Regions from separate parts of the Gudongella sp. DL1XJH-153 genome, predicted to be linked through region 1. Evidence: riboswitches for the same ligand, from Rfam matches in the RefSeq annotation. Region 1 holds a riboswitch; each other region holds the start of a gene.

Region 1 (7,474 bases):
GTATTCCTGAAATGTATGATGCCAAAAACATCCTTATATTTGCTCTTTCTGTATACATCAAGACTGATGCTATGTTCATCACTCCACCGTAAATCAAAAATGTCGTTAAAAATCCATATATCGAAAGGCTAAGTCGTGTTTTCCTAAGAATACCTTTTCTAATCAATACACCTGCAAGAAATCCTGTCAGACCCAATGCAAACATCTGCCATGGGGTCCAGGGACCTTGCCCGAAAAAGAAGTTTGATACAAAGGCACTCATGGAACCTACCAGAAATCCTGCTTCCGGACCAAATGCTATACCTGAGATTATCACTATGGCCATCATTGGCTTAAAGGCCGGCAGCATGAAAAACATTGTCCTTCCCATTACTGCCAAGGCTGCAAGAACTGATATCACAATGAGTTCCCTTGCCTGAGGGTCTCTGTTTTCAAATACCATAAAAAATGGCACCATGGTATATACCACTAAAAACATGCTTATGAAATAGTATTTTCTATCGTTTAGGAATTCCATCCCAAACCATATGGTCAATGGAATCAGCACCAATATTATAAATGCAGATATGGTTGATCTTTTCCTTATTCCAGGATGCTCAATATATCTTTTGTCTTCTACAATCCATTCATTTTGCATAGATCAATCACATCCTCCGTGGTTACTGCATTTTCGAATACATGCCTTGACATTCTGTTTGCTCCTGTTGTGTAGAAGCTGTTGCCTGAGAAAAACTCCCGAGGTTTTTCTGTCGCTATAATGGAACCATTGAAAATGAGTGAGACCCGGTCTGAGTACTCTGCACAAAACTCTATGTCATGAGATACCATAACAATTGTGGTGCCCTTTTTAACCAAATCCCTCAATATATTTCCCAGTCTTGTTTTAAAGTGGCTGTCCAGTGCCTTTGTGGGTTCGTCCAGCAGTAATATTTTAGGCTCCAAAAGCAAAACCTTGGCCATTGCCAGCTTTTGCTGCTCCCCTCCACTTAGATCATAGGGGTGCCTTTTTAGGATATCTTCCAAGTCCAGCAATTCTATTGCTTCTTTTGCCTTCTTTTCTCTTTTTTCCATATCCTTTTCAATCGATCTGAGCATTTCATATATATCTCTTTCAACGCTCATCTCAACAAAGAGGGCCTGAGGGTTTTGGGGCAGGAATGCTGTATGGGGATCAAGGTTCACCTTGCCTCTGTATGGCTTGTTTAAACCGCCCAGGATTGACAGCATTGTTGTTTTTCCTGTGCCGTTTCCCCCTACAATCGAATGAAACTCGCCCTTTTCTATCTTGATCGACAGGTCCCTTATTACATCTTTTTCGTTTCGGTCATATTTAAACCAAACATCAGCTAATTCCATGGCTGCTTCTGTCTTTTCTTCTAACTGTTCTTTCGGCGGAATTTCTGGATGCTTGATTATCCGGTCTTCTACCTTCCCGCTTAGCCATTCCCTGCTTTTTTTTACTGACAATGGGTAGCTCTTTGTCTTGGCTGATTCTCCTTCGACCGCTGCAAATATTTTCATATATGATGGCAGTGCCTTGGCCATCACATGTCCAGATTCCAGAATCATGCCGCTGGCATCTTCTGGTGGTGCATCTATGATCACTTCTCCATTATCCATTACTAGAATCCTGTCGCTCATGGGGAATAGTTCCCCTAGTCTGTGTTCTGAAATGATTATTGTCGTCCCAATGTCCAGATTTATTTTTTTGATGGTATCCAGGAACTCAGTGGCTGCCAATGGGTCTAGCTGTGCTGTGGGCTCGTCCAGTATCAATACTTCTGGCTGCATTGTCATAATGGAGGCCAGGTTCAGGAGTTGCTTTTGTCCTCCAGATAGTTCTGTCACCTTTCTCATAAACCAATCGCTTATTCCAAAAAATGTTGCCATTTCTGCAACTCTGAGTCGTATTGTGTTATTGTCATATCCTAGACTTTCCAGGCCAAATGCCAGTTCATGGTATACCCTATCTGTGACTACCCCATTTTCAGGGTTTTGGAGTACGTAACCTATCTTTGAAGTCTGTGTCCGCAAATCAAATTCTTCAATGGGCTGTCCCCGGAACAGGATATCTCCCTTTTTTATGCCATATGGTGTCAATGCTGGCTTTAAGTGTCTTAAAAGGGTGCTTTTACCACTACTGCTTTCCCCACATATGGTTACAAACTCACCTTGTTTAATGGATAAGCTTATATTTTTTAACTGCCTTGTCTTTTCCTCTGGATAGGAGAAGCTTAAACCGCTGATTTTAAATGTTTCCATTTTATGTCCTCCATTATCCCTAAGATTATTGGTAAAAAGAAAATAACTGCAATGCTTATGTAAAATGGGATGCTTGTCTTTGTAAGTTCTGTCCATTTTACCGTTGGATATATCCTAAAGTAAAATCTGCCTATTCCCAGACCATAAGAAAATACTGCCATCAGTGCTCCTAAACTGACTGCAAGCGCACGGTCTCTTGCATCAAACCTAAATATTGAGAAGCTAGTTCTTCCTTTTAGTCCATATCCCCTAGCCTTCATGCTGTCAGATGTTTCGACTCCATTTTCAAGTGCCCAGGTCAGCATTATTGAGAGGATCTTTAGCCCGTTTCTTGCTCTTTGAAACAAGTTGCCTGTATGGAAATCTCTGCCTATCCCCTTTTGTGCATTTGAGATAACTCCTATCTGGGCCTTGTACATTGGCACCAGTCTTAAAACCATTGAAAATATCAGTGATGTCTTGGGCAGGATTCGTCCAAAGAGGTATATGACTTTATCTGATGATATTACTTCGTTGTAGCATGAGAACCAGATTATGACGGAGCCTATCATCAGGGCTGAAAAGAGACCATACACCAATGATTCCAGTGTTATTGGGTTACCATTGCTAAAATAGCCCAGTATTGTTGCCCCTTCATGCACAAACAGGACGTTTATTGCTGCTGCAAAGACCATCAAGGGCAGCATATACAAGAGGTTGAATTTTAGTGCCTTTCTTCCCTTTAGCCTGACCGAATACACAAATGCTGCCGAATATGAAAGCACCAGGATTATTGGATTAAGCAAAAATACCGTTGTAGTTATTACTACTGTAAAAAAGATAATGTTTATGATTGGGTGATAGGTGTAAAAAGGGTCTCTACTCATCGAACTCAAATCCCAGATCTCTTCCTAGATCACATGTATACAGCAATCTAACAGTATCACCCTCTTTGAGTAGATAGTTACTGGTCCCCAGGCTTGGTGATATGTCGTTGACCGAATACATCCACCCGCTTAATTCTCCACAGTCAAACTCATATATGTTTCCTATGCCTTCAATATAATTTGAATTATGTATGGGTGTCATAACATATTCCATATGAATCTTATTCTTTTTCATTTCTCTAAGCAGAACGTTAAAAACTGATTCACCTTCATAGAATTCTACCTTTTGAGCAGGAAATATCCATCCGTCCTCAGGAACCAGCTCCCACTTTTCTGGGTTGATTGCTTCCTCTTTATCAAGGAGCGTTTTGACTGAGACAGATAGGGTTACATGTTTTGCTCCCTCTTCGGTTGAGGTTGGCTCTTCTGATTCTCTTGTTTCTGCTGGTGGCTCGGCAGCCTGCTGTGCATCTGTTTCAGTTGGTGTTGGTTGCTCTTTTGGTATCTCAGCTGCTTCTTCAAGTTCTGCCGGCGTCTCTGGATCTATTTCTTCAGTCTCCAAATCAGGCTCCTTTTCCTCTGCCGCCTTTATTTCAGGCTCTTCTTCCAGGTGAAATCCTGATTGGGTGGATTCAGCATTCTCCAGTTCAGGTTCCGGTGCTGGTGCCATTGCTGGCCCTGAGTTTAGCATCTGAATCCCAAGCACTAAAACTAGTATCAGAAAAAAGCTGGCGAGTCCTATCCATATTCTTTTACTCATAGCGATCGATTCCTTTCATCTATATCGGTTGGCCAAAGCTAATCCCCTACATGTCCTCAAGAAGCCTATATAGCATTCCTGCCACTTCGCTTCTTGTTGCTGCCCTGCTTGGTTCAATATCTATTATGTTATCTGGAATATAGCTTTCTTTAACACCAAATGCCATGGCTTGTTTGCTCCAGTCGGCGATCTCTCTATAATCTGGAAATTGGCTTAGGTAATTCCTTGTCTCAGTTTCAGAGATTGTCGTATCCAAATCCATAGTTTTTGCAATATTGTAGATAACCATTGATGCCTCTTGTCTTGTGATCTTGTCTTGTGGTTTAAATGTGTTGTCTGGATAACCTTTTATCAGTCCCGAGGCTTTTGCTGCTCCAACATATCCCGAGAACCAGTCTGATTCCTTCACATCTGAAAATCCGTGATTATGGGTTTCTTCCTTGTCTAAGGCTCTGCTAATAAGGGCTGCGAATTCTGCTCTGCTGATGCTTTTACCTGGCTGAAATTCTGTCTGTGTAACTCCATTTATTATCCCTTCTATACTTAACTCAATTATTGCTGTTTTTTCAGGGTCGTTCTCTATATCCACAAATGGATTCTTTCTGGGCTCATCGCTTGCCTGACTGTTGTTGTCTATTATAATGTTGCTATCTGTCATATCAAATAGTGATGCCTTGGCTTGTTTGAATCTTTGATATGAAACCAAAGCGTAAAATGATTGCTGTGTCGCAATCTTATTCTCCTTGCCATCCTTAAGATGTGAAAATCCACCTGAGATATTGTAAAAATTTTCGATTGAATTATCTATTACATTATTGCCATTTTTGATAAAACCAGGATCGCTCGCTGGATCAATCCCCAGCGATGTAAGTGCAACTATTACTTGTGCATTGCTTTCAGCGTTTTCTACTGACATTGTCTCGAATCCTCCATCTGAGTTTTGAGCCTTGGAGATAAATTCTAGTCCTCTCTCTATATATGGTTTAACATCGGCTCTGTCTTTGTACCTTGAAAGACTGGTTAAAACCATCGCCGTTATATCAACATCTGGGATTTCTGAGCTCAATGACCAACCTCCACCCTCTATTTCATTTTCCAGCATATATTCAATAATGCTTTCCCTTGTACTCAAATCTGAATAGTCGTTGGAATCAAGAGCTATCAATGCCCAGATCGGACCGTTTATGCCTTGGATTGTAAGCTTATCCAAATCTGAAAGCTTTTCAACTAGATTGTAGCCTTCCATATCTTTTGGATCTATTCCCAATACTGTCAGAGCCAATATTGTCTTTGAGTATTCCGTATATTTGCTGGTTGTCAAGATGCCCTGCTTTTGGTTTAATTCTTTTCTTAAGCTGCTTAAATATGTATCTGATAGATTTTCCATATCAGTCTTTTGATACCTTGCAAGCCCTATAATTGACCAGGCATCTGAAAATCCGTCTTGGTTTTTAAGGATATAGTCTGCTGTCTCTTGTATGACCTTCTCAATGTTTTCCGATTCATTCTTGGCATAGGCTTCACTTGGAAAATATACACCTAAAGCCATTGAGACTGCTATTGCTATCGACAGTATTAGGGATAGTATCTTGTTTTTGTTCATATGTATTGGACCTCCTTCAAAATTTTGGGCATTAAAAAAGCATTTGCCGATATTTCCCGGCAAACGCTCAAACTTACATGCAAAAAACCATGCTAGATATTATCACCTGTTTTAGTCAAAGAAAACAAAATGAGAGCATTGTCGGCAAATATCCTGACTTTGCTTCATCGCTCCCCCCTGCCTTCCCATAGTATATAGTGGCTGATCTTTAAGATCGTGGAGTTTGCTCTGCATTCACAGTGACTTGATCGTGTGGGATTCGCACCCAGCTTCCTTGCATGTGACAACTTTAATTGTTTTGATTATACACCATATCTGAAATTGTATCAATAGAATGTTTTCAGGGTGACATGGAAACTTAAGGGACGGCGTGGAAACCGTCCCCTACAATCTTTGATGCTAAATATTTAGAATGTGTCTTGATACCCTATGATTTTACCGTCCTTTTAAAATACTTACAAATACTACAACACCTGCCAAAAACATCAAAATACCAAACCCAATCCATAAAAACTTTGTTTTTTTGCTTGTTGTTTCAGATGAATTGTTTTTATAGAACACAATAACTAGGGTGGTTATTACAATAGAAATAATTGGTAAGAATACAGCAAATAACTTGGACATAAAACTCCTCCTTCAAATTAGGAACTACAAGTGTATCGATTCCAAAGTTAAGTCGTATCGGTCTACTTATACAACGCTAGATAAAAAGAATGTTCATTAACTATAATACTCATCTTCTTCCCATTTCAATGGATTTGTTTCTATGTGCTCCCATATTTCCTGATATTCCTTTTCATTTCTTATTATATGTTCATAATAATTTTTTTTCCATAAAATCAGATTTTTTGTTTTACTAATTTCATTATATCTCTTATTAACAAAAGATTTCAGTTGTCCAACAATCCTGTGTAGGGGAGGGTTTCCATGCCCGCCCGATTGTGAGTTCTTCTAAAAAGAGGCTACAGCTTGATAACAAGCTGTAGCCTCCTTGAGTTTCTTAACTGATTTTATTAAATTGCTGTCCAGCCTCCGTCAACTGCAAGGTACTGTCCTGTTGTATAGCTAGATGCATCTGATGCAAAGTACACAACAGCTCCGTCAAGCTCACCTTCCTTACCTATTCTTCCCATTGGACAGTAGGTTTTTACTACCGCCTCGAATGACTTGTCTGTTACAACATCCTCAGTCATTTCACTCTTAAAATAAGCAGGACCGATTGTGTTTACGGTAATATTGTACTGAGCCCATTCAGTGGCAAGTGCTTTAGACATCATCTTCACTCCGCCCTTGGTTGCTGCATATGCTGAAATTCCTGATCCCATCATTGCTACAGTACTGTGGATTGAACCGATGTTTATGACTTTTCCGTATTTTTGTTCAACCATTATCTTGCCTACTTCTCTTGCCATAAAGTAAACACCATTGAGGTTTATGTCCACTGTCTTAAGCCAGTCTTCGTCTGACTGCTCTTCAGCTGGTGCCATAAAGCCTATTCCGGCATTGTTTACCAATATGTCAATTTTCCCAAAATGATCTTTTACTTCCTTGACTGCATCCTTTATCTGTTGTACATCAGTTACATCACATTCAACTGCCAGAGCTTTTACTCCCAGCTCTTCCAAATCCGCCTTTACCTTTTCAAGTTTTTCCATTCTCCTTGCAAGTAAGGCAACATCCGCTCCCTGCTTTGCAAGAGCAGTTGCAAATTGAACACCAAGTCCTGATGATGCTCCTGTAACCAGTGCTACCTTTCCTTCAAGACTAAATAATCTACTCATATAAACACTCCTTTAAATTCTTAGAATATCCTACTTTATATATATACCTATATATGTTAAATTTTAAACAATTTTATTCTAATTTACTCTTCAAAGCTATCCAAATCCCCGGATTATGGCTGCACTTAAATAGGGATAATGTTTATAATGCAAAATTTAGAAAAATTGTGTCAATAACTTTTGAAAATGTCAGTAAAAACTA
Region 2 (7,474 bases), on a different contig from region 1:
TTATGGTAGTCATGAATAATTCTCTGAGCTCTTGAATACTCCAATCTATCTAGCTCTTCCTTTGTGTCAATGAATCTAATCTCATCCTCCAACTTATGAAAATCCTGAAACTGTTTATTCGATCCAATACTCTTCATAATCCTCTCTATTTCTCCAGAATCTAAAAGATTACTTTTACCTTGAAGGAAATGAGAATAACTACTCCAGTCATATTGTTGTGGACTTTTGATGATTCCAGCTTTTACGGGATTATTATGCACATATCTTGTTGCACATAGAAGATGAGCTTCATTATGAATAATTTCACTTTTATACCTATCCTGGAACACATGCCCTACTCTATCCAGGCTTCTGTTTATTCTCATCGCAAAAGAGGTATTTATTCTTCTCAAAGATAAAGAAATGTCATCCAATTCACCTTTTAAAATGATATGTACATGGTTATCCATAATACAAAATGCAACAATTAAAACATCTTCTTCAAACTTTGTTTCAATCAATGAAAGGAAATTCTTCTTATCAAAATTGTTCTTGAATATCATTTCTTTGTTTATACCCCTCATCATAATATGATAATAACCTGTTGGACTCACTTCTCTACTCAATCTCGCCATAAAAACTCCTCCCGCATTTTTCTTGTTTTGGGACAAAAAGGACCGTCCCCGGCGTCCCTTTCTGTGTTTTTAATTTTTGAAAATATCAGTTGCAATTAGTATTTTTAGACATTTAATCCTATTAACTCAATGTTACCTTCAAGTAATTGATATGTCAATCCTACGAATCCCAGGTACTAATTATAATACCTTTATATAAACCAATATGATATACTAAGTGTATCCATACAGAAAGGACTGATCAATGTGCTTACTCATATCAGGCTTAACAAGGAGAAGGATTTACCCTTGTATATCCAATTATACGAGGCTATAAGGGATGTTATTGAGGACGACAATATCCAATCTGAAAAGCTCCCTTCAATTAGATCTCTTTCCAAACAGCTTGGGGTTAATAATGTTACAGTAGTAAATGCTTATAAACTCCTTGAGCAGGAGAATTATATATATACTGTAAAAGGTAGCGGTACCTTTATTAAGCGTCCTTCATTTAGTCAGGATAGTTATCTTGTAGAAGAAGGTGACATGGAGCTAATGCTTTCTGGTATCTACCCTCTCCTTAAAAACAGTATAGATTTTGCAAGCGTTTCACCTACAGCAGAACTTTTCCCAATTGAGGAATTTAAAAAATCATTAATTGAAGTTTTGGACAGAGACGGAGGTCAGGCTTTTCTTTACCCTGAAATCACAGGCTTTGGACCACTTAGAGAGTCTATCTCAGAATTTCTTCTGGAGCATTACTCGATTTCGGCTACCAAGGATCAGATACTCATTACATCCGGAGGTCAGCAGGGTCTTGATATAATCTCAAAGACACTTATTCAACCTGGAGATGTTATTTTGGTTGAGAACCCTACCTACCCAGGTGCTTTTGCGGCATTTCAATCAAGAGGAGCCAAGATTATAGGAATACCAATGGATGAAGATGGAATAGACCTGGATGGACTCAAGTCGTATGTAAAAAGATACAGACCCAAATTTATTTATCTTATGCCAAACTTCCACAGTCCAACAACAATCTGCTACAGCGAAACGAGAAAAAAAGATGTCCTTAGACTTGCTCGGGAATATGGCTTCTACATTATCGAAGACGATTTTCTGACTGATTTAAGTTTTTCTGACGATAATAAGCTACCCTTAAAGACCATGGACAAATTTGATCAGGTTATTTTTATCAAGAGTTTCTCCAAAATTTTCATGCCTGGAGTAAGAATAGGTTTTATGACTCTACCAAAGGCATTGATGAAGGATATTATCAAAGCCAAGCACACCACTGACATTTCATCCTCTGGATACCTTCAAAGAGCTTTTGACCTCTACTTGAGAAAAGGTTTCTGGAGAGATCATATAGAAAATATTACAGCCTTCTACAGGGATAGATATCAGCTTATGATTTCAGGACTAGCGAAACTCAAGCATTTTGGCATTTCATACCTGGAACCAGTTGGAGGTCTTAGTATATGGGTCTCACTTCCTAAAGAATTCGATGCCATTGAGCTCTATGAGGAATGTGGAAAAAGAGGTTTGGCAATTGTTCCTGGAAAAGTATTCTTCACCGACTCCAGTGACTCAGAGAAATTTATACGCTTAAGCTTTAGTGCTGTAGGTGAGAAAGAAATAAACAAGGGACTTGGAATTCTTGAGGATATACTTTCAAAATCAGAAAATGAGCCCTCTGAGAAATATATGCCATTTCTCTAGCTAAATGTATCCCTCAATTTGAGGGATTTTCTTTTTCTTGATTTATTGGATCTTGGCGTGTAAAATTAACTTGTACAATTGAATATTTAAATAGGTGTATTTTACTTAATAGGGAAATGCGTGAAACGCTGCAGCCCCCGCTACTGTATATGGTACATCCATCTCAGATACCACTGTGTTAGATCATGGGAAGGTGAGATGGTCACAGCCATTAGCCAGGAGACCTGCCTTTTGAATGTAAGAACCGCTTTCGGAGGGAAAGGAGGAAACAATTATGGTAACAGCAGTTGCAGTTTATCCATTTTTAGATTTTTTCAGTTCCTCCTAGTTGAGGAGCTTTTTTTATTATGAATAGGAAATTTCTTTTTTTCTTGTATAATGAAATGTCCGTACATGAGTATCAAGAAAAGCTACCTTGGAGAATCGTTAGATTCTTTTCTTATTAAAAAAACTAGGAGGGATAAAATGAACGGAAATTTTGATTTTATAGCATATCCATTTCTAAACGACAAAAACAAAATGGTTGACCATGAAATACTTACTGACAAACTGTCTTCAACCTTGGGGCACATTATTTCGATGGGGACTCCTCTGGAAAAGGAAACCTGGTGGCTGATGGACAAGGTTTTGCATCTTAATGGTTCTTTAAGGGGAAAACTAGCAATTTCGCTGGATGACCTAAGAGATGGCCAGACGATCTATCATGTCCTTAAAGATAGACACAAGGTAGCAGGATTCATTTATCCTGTAGGTAACAGACTTGCAACACAATACCATATTGCAAGATGTGAAGCTAAAATTGTTACACGTAATTTATACTTGATTCAACAGTCAGGTATAATTGTTCCAGAAATACTTCTAGATATTTCAAACCTTATGGCAAACATACTATTTGTAATGTCACTTGAAGTAAATAGACTGGAAGGTTTTGAGGAAATACCTTTTGAATCAAGATCATACTAATGAGGATAAATTTGAAGAATAAACACTTAAAAATCATCTTATCAATACTTGTTGTCTTTGTAATGGTTGCGACCTTTCTTGGGGTCAGCAGCTTCATAAAGGGAGCTGATGGCGAAAAGGAAATTCTGATATCTATTCTAGATGAAGAAAATGACATTGTAATTATCGAAAATAAAGCTTTTTACAGCCCTGTTGAATTCCACAGGGCTTTCAATTGGTGCAAGGTGACCTCCACTTATTGAATGATGAATTCCTTTTTTCATCATTCCTGCCAAGAACTGACCTGAGTCTACGCCGTAAAAAGCACTTTCATTACCACTTATTACAAGACATGGCTCCTCGAAATCTCTTAGAACATCCCTGTAATCAACAGAAATAATATTCTCCCAGATTCTTGCCATGTAGTCAGGATTGTTTTTTCCCATTGCCTCAATTGCGATTTTTAGATTTTCACTATCTAGTTCAGGAGCCATCTTACTCATAAACCGTGAAACAAAACCTCTAAAATCATTCTTGATACTCAACAGTTCCTCTTCAGCCATCTCTCTGGTAAAATCTCCCTTGAAAAGTCCATACTTCCATTTGTCATCATTAATAACCTTTGGTGATGTCTCAACAAGAATCAGATTCTTGACTCTATCCTGTCCAAAGTCTTTTAAGTACTCCATTGCTACAGCTCCACCCATGGACCAACCCAGTAAATTGATTTTCCCTAAATCTAGATACTCTCTAAGCACCTCAATATCACTTGCCATCGCATTAAAGCTGAGATCTCCATTTCCTATCACAGTCCTTCCATGACCTCTCAGGTCCAATGTAACGACAAGAAAATCTTTTGAGAGTATCTTTTCTGTCAGCCTGAATGTAGTGCTATCCGCTCCAAATCCGTGGATACATACAATTGGATGCCCCTTTCCACCTATTCTGTAATATATTCTTGAGCCATCTTCTGTATTAAAATATCTTCCTTCCATCATATCACCAGCTTTTCCTTAATTATCTAGTGGGTATCAATTTCCACCTGCAATTTTCTATCATCAAATATATTGTAGTGTAATCTCCTTGTGAGTTCCTTGATTATTCCAATTCCAGCTGATGAATTTCCATTCTCATCCAGAGCTGGTGAAAATATACCAATTCCCATGCCATTTGGAAGGACACCCATAATACCTCCACCTACACCTGATTTTGAAGGAATACCAACTTCAATTGCATAGCGTGCACTGTAATTGTACATTCCACAGGTAAATAGCAAGCCTTTTAAAAGGATCGACATATCTGTTCTCGAAATTCCATCTATATTTATTCCCTCACATCCTGCTGAGATAAACCTACCAATTTTTGCAAGATCTCTAGTGTCAACTTCAATGGAACATTGCTTGAAGTATGTATCAAGAACATCCTCAACATCACCTTCAAGAATATTCTTACTGCTCATAAGATATGCCATGGATCTGTTTCTACTGCCTGTCTTCTTTTCTGAGAGGTAGACCTCCTCGTTATAGCCTATATTCGGATTGTGAGCCATCCGTCTTGTAAGTTCCAATATTTTTTGGAACTTCTCATCTCCATTCCCCTTGATCATGGAAGTTGTAAGAATCGCACCGGAATTAATCAACGGATTTGCAGGCTTGTTTACATTTGGTAGATCCAGCTTGGTAAACGCATTGAAGGGTTCATCTGTGCTGTCACACCCTACTTTTTCAAAAATATCTTCTATTCCATTATCCATTGCAGCTACCAGAAATGAAATAACCTTTGATATACTCTGAAGTGTGAACTTCTGATTGTAATCCCCTGCACTATATAATAATGCTCCTGTTCTACCAGCAACTGTTACTCCAATTTTCTCAAAGTCTGCTTTTGCAAGTGCTGGTATGTAATCTGCAACCTTACCATTTTTAATTAGGTGTCTGTTGTTTTCAATTATTTCATTAAGTAGTATCTCCATAGCATCCTCCATATCCTATTATAGTAATTATAACGATAAGACAAGATATCTCTCTGTATATGATAATATAATCCCATTAATATAGCAAAGCATATTAATGGGATTATATTATTTTTTTTCAGCTGAATTGTTCAATTTTAACATTTTAATAAACATACTGTCTCTTCGTTTTATAACTTCCTCATCTTGTCCATCAAAATACTCGTAGAAGCCTTCCTTTGTTTTAACGCCAAGATTTCCTGAATCTATTTTCTCCTTGAGTATCTCAGGAGCTTCCTTGCTATCACTAAGATTTTTAAACAGATATGCTGAAATATAGTAGAATGTGTCCAATCCTCCAAGGTCAGCTGTTTCAAGTGGTCCCAATACCGGATATCTGAAACCGGGCCCAAATCTCATGGCTTTATCAATATCTTCCACTGTCCCGACTCCTTCCTTCAGAATGTGGAGCGCTTCCCTGAAAGCTGCGAACTGAAGTCTGTTACCGATAAATCCTGGTGTATCCTTCTGTACAATAACAGGCTCTTTGTCAATTCTCTTCATCAGAGATTTGAGAACCTCAACAGTCTCATCCGATGTCTCATCTCCCTTGATCAACTCCACCAAAGGCACTATATGAGGTGGATTCCAAAAGTGCATTCCCACAAATCTTGTCTTGTCTACAATATCTTCAGAAATACTGTTGATACTTAATCCTGATGTATTGGTTGCAAGGTATGCATCCTTTTTAGCTATTGATTTTACTTCTTTCCAAAAGCTTTGCTTCACTTCCAGTTTTTCAACTATTGCCTCAATAATCAAATCGCAGTCCTTAAATGCACTCTTATCCAGAGAGTACTCAATATTACTCATTACTCTTTCTTCTTCATCGCTTGTCATTAATTCTTCAGCCAAGAGAGTCTGGTTAAATATGTCCACCAATTTTCGCGAATCTTCCAGCAGAGTTATGCTCAAATCCATTACTGTGACTTTATATCCCTTCTTTGCAAAGATAAGGGCTATACCAGATCCCATTGTACCGGCTCCGGCTATACCAATTCTTTTAATGCTGTCTAGTTTCATATCGACATCCCCCAGAGTAAAGGCACCGACCAGATAAGCCCGGTGGTGCCCTAATTCTTTATTCAAACTATACTTGCATATCCTTAAGGTCATCTGCAATAATCAGTTTTGCTTCAGTTGCTTCCTGTACCTGCTCAACCGTAAATTCTGGATTGATTTCCTTAAGAACTATACCTTCTTCAGTAACTTCCATCAAACCCATCTCTGTAACAATAAAGTCAACCTGGCCAGCCGCAGTAAGGGGCAGTGTACAATCCTTAAGAATCTTTTTTGCACCTTTTGCTGTGTGCTCCATTGCAATCGTAACCTTTTTTGCTCCTGTTACAAGGTCCATGGCTCCACCCATTCCAGGTACCATTTTCCCTGGAATCATCCAGTTGGCAAGATTACCCTTTTCATCTACCTGTAAAGCTCCCAGAACTGTCATATCAACATGGCCACCTCTGATAATTCCAAATGATGTTGATGAATCGAAAAATACTCCTCCAGGAAGTATGGTAACACACTGCCCTCCTGCATTTGTTATTCTCCAGTCTTCATTGCCTTCTTCAGGTACAGGGCCCAAACCAATAAAACCATTTTCTGATTGCAGGAAAATATTTGCTCCCGCTGGCAGATAATTTGATACCTGGGTTGGAAGACCTATGCCAAGGTTAACTACGTCACCATCATGAAGCAATTTTGCCACTCTCTTTGCTATATATGCCTTCATTTCATTTCTTTCCATTATTTTGCACCTCCGTTGACAAGATGAGTAACAAAGATTCCCGGAGTTACCACATGGTTAGGATCCATTTCTCCAACTTCAACAATTTCTTCTACCTCTGCTATTACAAGATCAGCAGCAGTAGCCATAAGCTGGTTGAAGTTTCTTGTTGCTCCAAAGTATTCAATGTTACCAAATTTATCAGCTGTCTGTCCAGCAATCAATGCTACATCAGCTTTTAATGGAAGTTCCAAAATGTATTCAATTCCTTCGATTTCAATCTTTTGTTTGCCTTCCTCTACTACTGTTCCAACTCCAGTAGGTGTTAGGAATCCTCCAAGTCCAGAGCCTCCCGCTCTTACCTGCTCAGCCAGAGTTCCCTGCGGTACTAGAACTACTTCCATTTCGCCCGCATTCATCTGTCTACCGGTCTCAGGATTTGTTCCTACATGGGAAGCTATAAGCTTTTTGACCTGC
Region 3 (7,474 bases), on a different contig from region 1:
ATTACGATGAGGTAGCCATGAAGGCATTTAGTGTTGGAAGATTAGGGAATGTAATACAAAGATTTCAAACAATAAGAGATCTCCAGACAAATCCAAAGGTATATACTTTGTCCCCAACTATAAAAACTACAAATGCCGATAGCGTCCTTGACGTAATCGCCGAGGATATTGAGATTGAACCGGTTGATGCACAGTTCAGTTTTCAGTCAGGACAGTTTGAAATCATAAAACCTGTTCAAGGAAAGTATCTCGACAGAGATTCCTTCAAGAAATCTCTTGAGATGGTTTCGGAAGAAATCCTTACAGTTGAGAGTTTGGAAATTTCCGTGATAACACAAGAACCCAAAATTCAGGAAGAATACTATAAAAAAATCAATGGTGTTATCGGAGAATTTTCTACCAGTTTTGCAGGAAGCTCAGCGGGAAGAAGCCACAATGTAAGATTATCTGCAGAATCCTTTAAAGGGATGCTTGTAATGCCGGGTCAGGAAGTATCCTACAACAAGACAACTGGTCCAAGACAGGCAAGATATGGGTATCAGGAAGCTCCAGTAATTGAAAACGGTGAGCTTATCCCTGGAATGGGTGGAGGAGTATGCCAGACGTCAACTACTTTATACAATGCACTCCTTCTTGCTGATATGAAAATTATTGAAAGAAGTCCCCATTCCATAGCACCAGGATATGTTCCGAGAGGAACTGATGCAGCTGTTGCTACAGGTTATCTGGATCTGGTATTTAGGAATGACTTTGATTATCCTGTAATGATTGACAGCAAGGTAGAAGGTACCAGAGTATACTTCTATATTTACGGTGACAAGGATAACAGGGATTATTCCATTGATATTTCAACAAGCTATGTTGCAACAATACCATACAAGGTACATGAGAATCTTGATGACACAATCCAGCCTGGAACGAGGGAAATGGTACAGGAAGGAAGAAACGGGTATAAGGTAAATGCCTTTAAATCAATAACAAGAAATGGAGAAATAGTAAGTACAGAACAGATATCACATGACTATTATAGGGAGAGAGACTATATTTACAAAGTGGGTCCTGAACCGATTGTGACTCCTCAGGTACCAGCCCAGGAAGTTCAAAACCCAGAACCAGAAATACCGATAATAGATGTATCTCCAGAGAATAGTGATCCTGTTAATGATGAGAATAGTGAGGATATGTCTGTGCCAAATGAGGATCTTTCTGAGCTGGAGGCAGCTGAATAACTGCTGATATACCCTTTCAGATTTTTGAGTCATAAAGAGGAGAGTTTCTATATGAATAAGAAATCCGAGAACAATCATAGTAATGGGAAAGAGAAATCAAATATACTTGCCCAGAGTCAAAAAAAATTATATGAAGCTCTTTTTGAAATCAGTCCTGATATGAATTATCTTTTGGATAAAGAGGGATATGTGGTTAATATTAGTATCTCAAGTGAAAGATATTTGAAGTATTCCAGAGATGAATTAATAAATTCTCATTACTCAGAATATATCCATGAAGATGATTTAGAAATTGCTAAAGATGTTTATTCAAAGGTATTGAGAAAAGAGGCTTCACAATTTGAAATTAGATTGCACAATCGTGATAATGAGATTATTTGCTTCCAGGTATCCTCAATACCGATTATTGAGGATGAATTGATAATTGGCGCTTTTGGAATTGCACGGGATATTACTGCAAAGAAGGAAACTGAAAGGAAGTTAAAGGAAGATGAACAAAGGTATCGATCACTTTTTGAGGACAATGTAGATGCTGTCATAACATATGATTTGGAAGGACGGTTTGCATCGGTTAATAGAGCTACTGAAGAATTGATGGGATACACAGCTGATGAACTTATTGGGGAGCCTTTTTTGCCATTTATTGTACCAGAACGTCAGGAATACACCATGAATCAGTTTTTAAAGGTATTGGAAGGAAGATCCATTCAATATGAAACAGCTATGTACGATAGAAAAGAAAGAATAGTTGATCTGCATATAACAGTTATTCCTATTGTTATTGATGATGAAATAATTGGTATTCATTGCATAGGTAAAGATATAACAATGCAAAAAAGAGCTGAATTGGCATTAAGTGATATGGCCTTTAACGATTACTTGACCAAGCTGCCTAACTTGTATGCTCTAAATAGATATATTGATTATTTGATTGAAGCTGAGGAACAATTTGCCATATTCATGATGGATCTTGATCGTTTCAAAACAATTAATGATAGCTAGGGGCATGAAATGGGAGACCAGCTATTAAAGGCTGTTACACAGCGATTAACAACCCATATACCCGAAGATTCCAAACTATTCAGGTATGGTGGAGATGAATATGTTGTAATTTTGAAACATAATGATTTGGATGAAATATATCAATTGGCTCAGGTGATCAGGGATTTGTTCAAGGAATCTTTTGTATTTAATGAGATGGAAATCAACATATCATCCAGTGCAGGGATAAGTATCTATCCTGATGATGGCAGCAATATGGATACTTTGTTCAAAAAAGCTGACAATGCAATGTATTTCTCAAAAAAACATGGTCGTAACAACGTTGTGATGTTTAATTCTATTGAAAATGAACATGATGATAAATTGACTAGAATGGAATCATATTTGAAAAATGCCATTAAAAACAAAGAATTATCATTGGTTTATCAGCCTCAGGTTGATATGAATTCAAGAGAGGTAGATGGGGTTGAAGCCCTTCTGAGATGGAACAATCCCGTTCTAGGATCGGTGTAACCCTATGATTTTATACCAGTTGCAGAAGATAGCGGTCTAATTATTGAAATCGGGAATTGGGTAATGGATTCTGCGTGTAGACAGATTGATGAATGGAGCAAGATAGGCTTGGGTGATTTGAGTGTATCAGTTAATATTTCAGCTCATCAGTTTTATCACATGGATTTCATAACGGTGATTCAGGAAGTATTGGAAAATACAAAGATTGATCCACGGCTTTTAGTTCTTGAGATAACTGAATCAATTGCATCAAATTCTGATATAGTAATAGACCAGTTGATTCAATTGAAAGAACTGGGAGTAAAAGTATCAATAGATGACTTCGGTACTGGTTACAGCTCATTGAAGTACTTAAAGGATTTACCTATCGACTACTTAAAAATTGATAAATCATTTGTGCATGGAATAGAAAAAAGCAAAAAGGACCAGGATATTGTATCCACAATCATTACTCTGGCACATAATCTGGGTTTTAAAACCATTGCTGAGGGTCCTGAAACTGATAAGCAGGTACAGTTCTTGATAGAACACAGGTGTGATTATGCACAAGGGTATTATTACAACAGACCAATCACTCCTTGGAATCTGGGAATTTGGATTGCCAGATATTTCATATAAAAAAGAAGTAGATAACACCTTCAGAAAATTATAAAATGGAACTGGTTGATTAAGTCATCCTGTTCTGATATCATAAAGACAAATAATATTTGAAATAGGTATCTCACATTTGAGATTTAAAAGGGAAAGTGGTGCAAATCCACTACAGCCCCCGCTACTGTAAACGGGAACGAAGTCAGCAATAAGCCACTGGGAAACCGGGAAGGAGCTGAACCGAGGATGAACCGTAAGTCAGGATATCTGCCTATCACATCTACTAAGCGCTTTACCTCGGAGGGAGGGATGTATGCAATTTGTAAGAATAGCTCATCTCTTGATGGGCTTTAATTTATGCAAAAAAAGGAGCGATAAACTTGAAAAAAGGAATTCTTATTTTATTGGCAATGATGTTGGCAGTTGGTTTGTTGTCAGGTTGCAGTTCGCCTTCAACGCCTGAAACGCCTGAAGAACAATCAGAAGAAGTTGGGGATGCTGTACTGAGTATAGAGGACGATTTTGGAAATACCATAAACTTTGGGAATCCTCCGGAAAAAATAATTTCCCTTGCACCAAGTAACACTGAGATATTATTTGCAGTAGGTGCAGGAGACAAGGTTGTAGGAGTAACTAGCTATGACGATTATCCTGAAGAGGTTTTGGATATTGAAAAAATCGGAGATTTTAATGGAATTAATCTTGAAAGGATTATTGAACTTGAACCGGATCTTGTTATTAACTATGGGGACGGCGTAACTGAGGAAAACGAGAGACTCCTTGAAGCTGGTATCCAGATTGCAGGGTTTGAGCCTGAGAGTCTCCAGGAAGTGTATGACACAATAATAAAGGTAGGAAAAATAACAGGACATGAAGATGAAGCAAAAGAGCTTGTTGAAGAAATGACATCACAAGAAGCTGAGTTAGCCGAGAAAATAGAAGGACTGGATAAAAAAACTGTTTTTTATGAAATCTGGCATGAACCACTTATGGCTGCAGGACCGGGATCATTTGTAGATGAGCTCATAAATCGTGCTGGTGGTGAAAATGTTGCAGCAGATGCTGATGGCGAGTACCCACAATTTGATCTTGAACAGCTTATAGAGAGAAATCCACAGGTATACATCACCGCCAATGACCTTCCCGAGAAGACAGCAGATTCTATAAAGGAAAGACCAGGATATAGTGAAATAGATGCCATTAAGAATGATAGAGTGTATTTGTTGGACGGCAATATAATGTCAAGACCCGGACCAAGAATAATTGATGCACTTAAATTGATAATTGAAGCTATCCATCCTGAAATAAACAATTAAGTAAGGCTGTGATTAATGTGAAGGAAGAAATCCGGATTAAATCCTATGGTATAACCTTATTGATACTGATTATACTACTTGTTATAACAATTGGAGTTACAGCGACAATTGGATCTGCAAGTATTAATCCAATTGATGTTTACAAAGTTGTGGCATCTAAGATACCAGGACTTTCAAGCTTTATTGGGACTGATTCAATTACAGATTCTCAGCATTCCATAATATGGAGTGTAAGACTTCCTAGGGTACTTTTAGGAGTGATTGTTGGAGCCGGGTTGTCAATTTCTGGAGCCTCTTTTCAGGGATTGTTGAAAAATCCAATGGCTGATCCATATATTCTTGGAATTTCGTCAGGTGCTGCTCTTGGAGCAGCTATCGCTATTATACTTAGATTGAATGTTGCTTTTGTTGGCTTTTCAGGGATTTCAGTGATGGCGTTTATCGGGGCGTTAATTGCTGTGACACTGGTGTATAATATAGGTCGGATCAGAAATCAAGTACCAGTTACAACCCTATTGCTTGCAGGTGTTGCAGTTGGACAGTTTCTAACTGCAATAACATCACTTTTAATGGTAGTATATAATAGGGATATGACAAAAATCATTTATTGGACTATGGGAAGCCTATCTGGAAAAGGTTGGACTCCAATAACATCAATTTCGATACCCATGATCATTGCAATGGCGATTACATTATTTTTTGCCAGGGATATAAACATAATGCTGACAGGAGAGGAGTCTGCAAAAAGTCTTGGAGTGAATGTTGAAAAGACAAAGGTGTATATACTTCTTCTTGGAACTTTTATTACATCTATGGCAGTATCCATAAGTGGTATAATAGGGTTTGTTGGTTTAATCATACCCCACATAGTTAGACTGATTGTTGGACCAGATCATAGAATTCTACTTCCTTCATCTGCTATAGTGGGAAGTATATTTATGGTATTTGCTGATACAATAGCGAGAACTGTTATTTCCCCTATGGAAATTCCTGTAGGGATAATAACAGCAATATTTGGAGGGCCTTTCTTTATCTATCTTCTACGAAGCAAGAAAAGAGCCCTTTAATGGATAAGGTAGTGATATTATGATGGCAGTAAATGCAAAGAATATTGTCTTTGGCTATTCCTCTACTCCTGTTATTAGAGATGTAAGCTTCCAAGCTGACAGTGGAGAATTTATAAGCATAATTGGACCAAATGGTTCTGGGAAGTCAACACTGCTTAAAACAATTAATGGCCTTTACATACCTGAATCTGGACAGGTTGAACTTCTGGGGAAAAATCTTGAGGAGTACAAGAGAAAGGAAATAGCACGAAAGATTTCTTTGGTTCCGCAGGATACAACTCTTGATTTTGAGTTTACCATTGAGGAAGTTGTTTCAATGGGTAGACATCCATTCAAGGGTAGATTTGAAAAAGAAGATGTAAAAGACAAAGAACTTATCTATGAAGCCATGGAGATGACCAATACATTTGATATAAGGGACAGACTTATAACTGAAATATCCGGTGGTGAAAGACAAAGGGTCTTTATTGCTAAGGCACTGGCTCAGAATACTGAGATAATTCTACTGGATGAGCCCACCTCACATTTGGATATTAATCATCAGATTGACATTTTAAATCTACTGAGGAAGATGAATCAGGAAAAGGGTATTACTATTATACTTGTAATCCATGATATCAATCTTGCTACGAGATACTCAGACAGAATACTGCTTTTGAAAAAAGGCAGTATTATAAGCCAGGGTACACCTGAGGATGTTATCACAACTGAAAATATTCTGCAGGCTTATGGCATGAGGGCTGCAGTTGAGAGAAATAGATATACAGGGCATATTTCAGTTATACCCCTTGAAGTTAACAAGCGAATACGTAGCGAGATGAACATAAAGATTCACGTAATATCAGGAGGAGGCTCTGGTCAGGATTTAATTAATGTCCTTTACCAAAGAGGATATCAGCTTACCCTTGGGGTACTAAATGCTGGAGATAGCGATTGGCAGTATGCAAAAAGTCTTAAGATCCCGGTAGCAGAAGAAAAACCATTTTCAGGGATTTCCGATAAAGCAGAAAGGAAAAACAAGGAGATGATATCTGATACAGATTTTGTTGTTATGACCAATGTACCTATTGGAAGTGGTAACCTGAAAAACCTTCAAATGGCTGCAGATGCATTGGAGACAGGAAAGAAAGTGGTCTACCTAAGTGAGAGAAAGTACGATGAGTTTGATTACACCGGAGGTGCAGCAACAGCCATCCTAAATAAAATGATTAAAAACGGACTTGTTATTGTTGAATCGATGGAACAATTACTTAGAAAATTAACGTAATATATGCTAGACCGGGATAAAAATTCCCGGTCTTAAACTTTGATGGGGAGCTTTTGATATTTTATTTTCAACTCCGTTGTGATATATTAATTGTGTCAGGAGGAATCACATGGATATAAAATTAATCGCAATAGACATGGACGGAACCTTATTAAACAGCAGCAACAAGCTAACAGAAAGAACTAAGAAGGCTATAGCAATGGCTAAGGAAAAGAATGTTGAAGTGGTACTTGCAACAGGAAGAGTTCTTAAATCTGCATTGCATTATGCAAATTTATTGAACCTTGATAGCTATATAGCAGCTTGCAACGGAGCTATTTTAGTTGATAATAAGGGAAATGATATATACAGAAAGCCAATTAATAAAAAAAAGCTTGAAAAAATAATGGAAATAGGACATGATATGTCAGTGTACTTTCATTTTTACAATGAAGATACTTTCTTTACCAGAACCTATGTTAAAGAGATTGTAGACTACTATTCATCTTC

The links. A riboswitch is a leader RNA that binds a small molecule or an ion and turns the genes downstream of it on or off. The one in region 1 is predicted to bind cobalamin.
Region 2: it holds a riboswitch for cobalamin, as region 1 does, so the genes downstream of both, ACOEN1_RS06960 (hypothetical protein) here and ACOEN1_RS11430 (S-layer homology domain-containing protein) in region 1, are expected to answer to the same signal.
Region 3: it holds a riboswitch for cobalamin, as region 1 does, so the genes downstream of both, ACOEN1_RS00250 (helical backbone metal receptor) here and ACOEN1_RS11430 (S-layer homology domain-containing protein) in region 1, are expected to answer to the same signal.

The regions. Positions count from the first base shown of each region.
Region 1 covers NZ_JBMEMN010000036.1:44-7,517, reverse strand. The annotation lists gene ACOEN1_RS11450 (ECF transporter S component) at 1-637, opposite strand, end outside; gene ACOEN1_RS11445 (ABC transporter ATP-binding protein) at 616-2,262, opposite strand; gene ACOEN1_RS11440 (energy-coupling factor transporter transmembrane component T) at 2,235-3,128, opposite strand; gene ACOEN1_RS11435 (DUF4430 domain-containing protein) at 3,121-3,888, opposite strand; gene ACOEN1_RS11430 (S-layer homology domain-containing protein) at 3,935-5,491, opposite strand; cobalamin riboswitch at 5,618-5,820, opposite strand; gene ACOEN1_RS11425 (hypothetical protein) at 5,927-6,115, opposite strand; gene ACOEN1_RS11420 (glucose 1-dehydrogenase) at 6,505-7,272, opposite strand.
Region 2 covers NZ_JBMEMN010000014.1:3,623-11,096, reverse strand. The annotation lists gene ACOEN1_RS06970 (transposase) at 1-614, opposite strand, end outside; gene ACOEN1_RS06965 (PLP-dependent aminotransferase family protein) at 903-2,315, shown strand; cobalamin riboswitch at 2,390-2,561, shown strand; gene ACOEN1_RS06960 (hypothetical protein) at 2,781-3,278, shown strand; gene ACOEN1_RS06955 (alpha/beta fold hydrolase) at 3,416-4,255, opposite strand; gene glsA (glutaminase A) at 4,279-5,229, opposite strand; gene ACOEN1_RS06945 (3-hydroxyacyl-CoA dehydrogenase family protein) at 5,338-6,291, opposite strand; gene ACOEN1_RS06940 (3-oxoacid CoA-transferase subunit B) at 6,359-7,018, opposite strand; gene atoD (acetate CoA-transferase subunit alpha) at 7,018-7,474, opposite strand, start outside.
Region 3 covers NZ_JBMEMN010000001.1:52,730-60,203, reverse strand. The annotation lists gene ACOEN1_RS00260 (VanW family protein) at 1-1,229, shown strand, start outside; partial or broken gene ACOEN1_RS00255 (sensor domain-containing protein) at 1,281-3,362, shown strand; cobalamin riboswitch at 3,442-3,624, shown strand; gene ACOEN1_RS00250 (helical backbone metal receptor) at 3,716-4,651, shown strand; gene ACOEN1_RS00245 (FecCD family ABC transporter permease) at 4,711-5,718, shown strand; gene ACOEN1_RS00240 (heme ABC transporter ATP-binding protein) at 5,738-6,985, shown strand; gene ACOEN1_RS00235 (Cof-type HAD-IIB family hydrolase) at 7,095-7,474, shown strand, end outside.